2 regions of the Marinobacter shunpengi genome follow, and region 2 is predicted to be linked to the other one. Evidence: predicted binding sites of a transcription regulator. Region 2 holds the regulator's gene; the other holds the start of a gene.
The links. The regulator sigma-54, encoded in region 2, starts transcription at its own class of promoters, with help from an activator protein. The targets are predictions, from matches to a motif close to ANTGGCATNNANNTTGCTNT.

Region 1 (2,203 bases), on a different contig from region 2:
TGCAGGTCTGCCAGCTCGGCGGTGGCGGTGCGCCTGGGGTCGATGACCACCACCCGCCGCCCCGGACGGTCCGCAGCCTTCATGCGCTGGTAGAGCACCGGATGGTTCCAGGCGGCGTTGCTGCCGGTAAGTACCAGCAGGTCCGCCAGTTCCAAGTCCTCGTAGCAGCCCGGCACCACATCCTCACCAAAGGCCCGCTTGTGAGCGGCTACCGCCGAGGACATGCACAGTCGGGAATTGGTGTCCACGTGGGGGGTACCGATAAAGCCCTTGGCCAGCTTGTTGGCGGCGTAGTAGTCCTCGGTCAGCAACTGGCCGGACAGGTAGAAGGCCACCGATTCCGGACCGTGGTTTTCTACCGCCGCGCGAATGGCGCCGGCAACCTCGTCCAGCGCCCGGTCCCAGGTGACCCGACTGCCCAGGACCCGGGGGTAGAGGGTCTGTCCCTGGCTGCCGGTGGTTTCGTGCAGGCTGGAGCCCTTGACGCAAAGCCGGCCGTAGTTCGCCGGGTGCGAGGTATCACCCGCCACCGGGGGTCCGCCTGCCGCCTGGTCGTCGGAATGGGGTGTGGCCAGCACGCCGCAACCCACACCACAGTATGGGCAGGTGGTCCGACGCGGTTGTTGGAGGTTCTGGTTGCTCACGGTCGCTCCGCAAATTCCCTGTGTCCAGTGGCCGGACAAAAAAAGCCCGACGGCCCTGTACCCTCAGGGAGTCTGGTCTGACTCCGGGAACAGCTCCGTCGGGCTTCGTTGCCCGCTCTCATCCCGCCCGAGCTTGGTATCACTGGCGGAACATCAAATTGCTTGCCCTCAATATCAAGCAAGAATGGTTCCACAGCCCGCTTTGAGCACTCTTCCGGAAGGCCCATATCGGTAAATGCCCGTGGCATCAGGTCATTACGGAAGTCGATCCACCCTATAAGGAAGGGCGTAAGGCCCGACCCCGGCCCGATCCTCGCCACTTGCCGCACATGACTGGTGCGTAGCGCTCGAAAATGCACCGCCGATCCCCGCGATGATCCCGCCAGAAAACTGCCGGAAATTTGCACGGCTCTGTTTTACAAGGGAATTCAGAACTGGCACAGGTTCTGCAATGTCCTGGGCAAGAGCAGGCCCAATGGCGTGGCCTGTTCCGGGAGTCCCCGCGCATGTCCCGGGGATCCCACTGACATTCTGACTGATCTGCAGACATTGGCGTCTGTCTCCCTGGAAACCGGGGGACAGGCGCTTTTTTTTGGGCGAAGAATCGAGTGAAAGACGTTTGGGGGAAGCAATAATGAAACGGAATCTGATACTGGCAGCGTCCCTGGTCCTCGGACTGACGGGCACCGCCCACGCCGAAATCGGCCCGGCGGAAAAGCCGGACCTGAAACTGGGCTTCATCAAGCTGACGGATATGGCCCCCCTGGCAGTGGCCTGGGAGCAGGGCTTCTTCATGGACGAAGGGCTGTTCGTGGAGCTGGAGGCCCAGGCCAACTGGAAGGTGCTGCTGGACGGAGTCATCACTGGTGAGCTGGACGGCGCTCACATGCTGGCGGGCCAGCCGCTGGGCGCCAGCATCGGCTACGGCACCCAGGCCGACATTATTACCGCGTTCAGTATGGATCTGAACGGCAACGGTATCACCGTTTCCAACGATGTCTGGGAGATGATGCAGCCGCAGATCCCCGACAATGCCAATGGCAATCCGCAACATCCCATCAGCGCCAGCACCCTGTTGCCCGTGGTTGAGCAGTACCGGGACAACGGCGAGCGCTTCCGCATGGGCATGGTGTTCCCGGTGTCCACCCACAACTATGAACTGCGTTACTGGCTGGCGGCAGGCGGCCTGAATCCCGGTTTCTATGCCCCGCAACGGGGTGACACCAGTGGCACCCTGGAGGCAGACGTGCACCTGTCCGTGACCCCGCCGCCGCAAATGCCCTCCACTCTCGAGGCCGGCACTATCCAGGGGTACTGCGTGGGCGAACCCTGGAACCAGCAGGCGGTGTTCAAGGGCATCGGCGTGCCGGTGATCACCGACTACGAGATCTGGCCCAACAATCCGGAGAAAGTCTTCGGTGTCACCGAACAGTGGGCCGAGGAGAATCCGAATACTCACCTGCGTCTGCTGCGGGCGCTGATCCGTGCTGCCCACTGGCTGGATGAGAACGACAACGCCAACCGGGATGAGGCGGTGGAGATCCTGGCCCGCTCCCAGT
Region 2 (2,203 bases):
TGATGGTCAAGGTCGAATCGGTCATGGATGCTCGTCGGTCCCGATAAAAAAATGCTGCGGTACGAGTCCGTACCGCAGCGTTGTGAGTCAGATTATAGCCGTTCCGGTATCGCAATGGTTAGCGGGCAGTTGCTCCGTGCATCCGGTCAACGTTCTTTTCCTTGTGCTTGAGGATCTGCCGGTCAAGTTTGTCCACCAGGGCATCGATGGCGGCGTACATGTCATCGTTTTCAGCCTTCGCGTGGATTTCGCCGCCGACCACATGCAGCGTGGCTTCCGCGATCTGGCGCACCTTTTCCACCTCCAGGGTTACCTGACAGTTGCTGATGTGATCGAAGTGGCGCTCAAGTTTTTCGAATTTCTCGTTGATGTAATCCTTGAGGGAGGGAGTCAGTTCGACATGATGACCGGAAATGTTCAGTTGCATGGGCTTCTCCTGTTTGTCAGACCCTTTGTGTCAGACCAGTCGCTTCCGCTCGTTGGAGGGCGGAATATGCATGGCTTCACGGTACTTTGCCACCGTTCGCCTCGCCACCTTGATGCCCTGCTCTCCCAGCATGGTGGCAATCTTGCTGTCACTGAGCGGCTTTTTCGGGGTTTCCGCCGCAATCAGTTTCCTGATCATTGCGCGAATGGCCGTGGACGAGCATTCGCCGCCTTCCTCGGTGCTCACGTGGCTCGAGAAGAAGTACTTCAGCTCGAAGATGCCACGGGGCGTGTGCATGAACTTTTGCGTGGTGACCCGGGAAATGGTGGATTCGTGCATTTCCACAGCCTGGGCGATGTCCGACAGGATCAGCGGTTTCATCGCCTCTTCCCCATGGTCCAGAAAACCCTGTTGATGTTCAACTATTCGTGTCGCCACCTTCAGCAGGGTCTCGTTCCGACTCTGCAGGCTCTTGATGAACCATTTCGCCTCCTGGAGCTGATCCCGCAGATAGGTGTTGTCGGCACTGCTGTCGGCACGCCTTATAAGGGAAGCATAGCTGGCATTGACACGAATGCGCGGGGCAATTTCAGGATTCAGTTCCACCCGCCAGCGGCCCTTGTCCTTGCGTACGATCACGTCCGGAATCACGTAGTCCGGCTCGGAGGTGTCCAGGGCGTTGCCCGGGTGCGGGTTGAGGGCGGTGATCACCGCCAGCACTTCCCGCAACTGGTCTTCCTTCAGGCGACTGCGCCGTAACAGTTGTGCGTAGTCGCGGTTACCCAGCAGGTTGATGTAGTGGGTGATCACCAGTCGCGCCTTGTCCAGCCACGGGGTGTCTGCGGGCAATTGGTTAAGCTGGATCAGCAGGCATTCCTGCAGGTCACGGGCAAAGACACCGGGCGGGTCGAAGTGCTGCAGGCGGCGCAGGACGGCTTCCACCTCGTCCATTTCCACCGGGTCCTCGTCTTCGTCGTCCATCAGCCCGGAATGGATTTCCTCCAGTGCGGAGGTCAGGTAGCCGCGCTCATCCACGGCATCCAGCAGGGCATGGGCGATGGCGGCATCCCGCTCGCCCATGGGGGTCAGGTTGAGCTGCCACTCCAGATGGTCGTGCAGGGTCTCGGTAGTGGGACTGCGGCTTTCGAAATCGGAGTCATTGTCGTCATCGCCCCGGGAGGCGGGAGCCGGCGCGGACTGGTAGATATCGTCCCAGGCGGTGTCCACCGGCAGGTCGTCGGGGATGTTGTCGGACGGGTTGTTGTCCGCCGACCAGTCCGATTCCTCCCAGGTATTGTCGGCTGCGGACTCACCTTCCGAGGCGCTGACCGACTCCTCGTTGTTGTCCCGCTCGGCGTCGGAAGACTCGTCGGTGTCTTCCTCCTCGGAGGTTTCCAGCATCGGGTTGGAGTCCAGGGCCTGCTGGATTTCCTGTTGCAGGTCCAGTGTGGAAAGCTGGAGCAGACGGATCGCCTGTTGCAGTTGTGGGGTCATCGTCAGGCTCTGACCCATCTTTAACTGTAAGGAGGCTTTCATCACCATGGTTTCACATCCATCGCCCTTCTGAGGTAGCCGGTAACAGAATCGTTGCTAAAAAACACTGATTCAGCTCAAAAAATAGCTGAAGTCAGGCAAAAAAATCAGCATTACCGGATACTTGGAAATAACAAGCAAGTTCTTTGCCGAGTGTACCCCCTTGCTGCTGTCAACACAATTGCAGGGCGTGCGGACTGTGTTGCAGTGTGTAATGGGCACGGTCTGGCGTCGGATTACAGC

Region 1: ACJO3T_RS15830 (CmpA/NrtA family ABC transporter substrate-binding protein) is a predicted target of sigma-54. The motif match lies at 1,078-1,097, and genes of this name have one in related genera.

The regions. Positions count from the first base shown of each region.
Region 1 is NZ_JBJJLA010000022.1:35,667-37,869, forward strand. It holds gene ACJO3T_RS15825 (nitrate reductase) at 1-644, opposite strand, end outside; gene ACJO3T_RS15830 (CmpA/NrtA family ABC transporter substrate-binding protein) at 1,279-2,203, shown strand, end outside.
Region 2 is NZ_JBJJLA010000011.1:126,811-129,013, reverse strand. It holds gene ptsN (PTS IIA-like nitrogen regulatory protein PtsN) at 1-25, opposite strand, end outside; gene hpf (ribosome hibernation promoting factor) at 119-427, opposite strand; gene ACJO3T_RS06155 (RNA polymerase factor sigma-54) at 458-1,963, opposite strand; gene lptB (LPS export ABC transporter ATP-binding protein) at 2,197-2,203, opposite strand, start outside.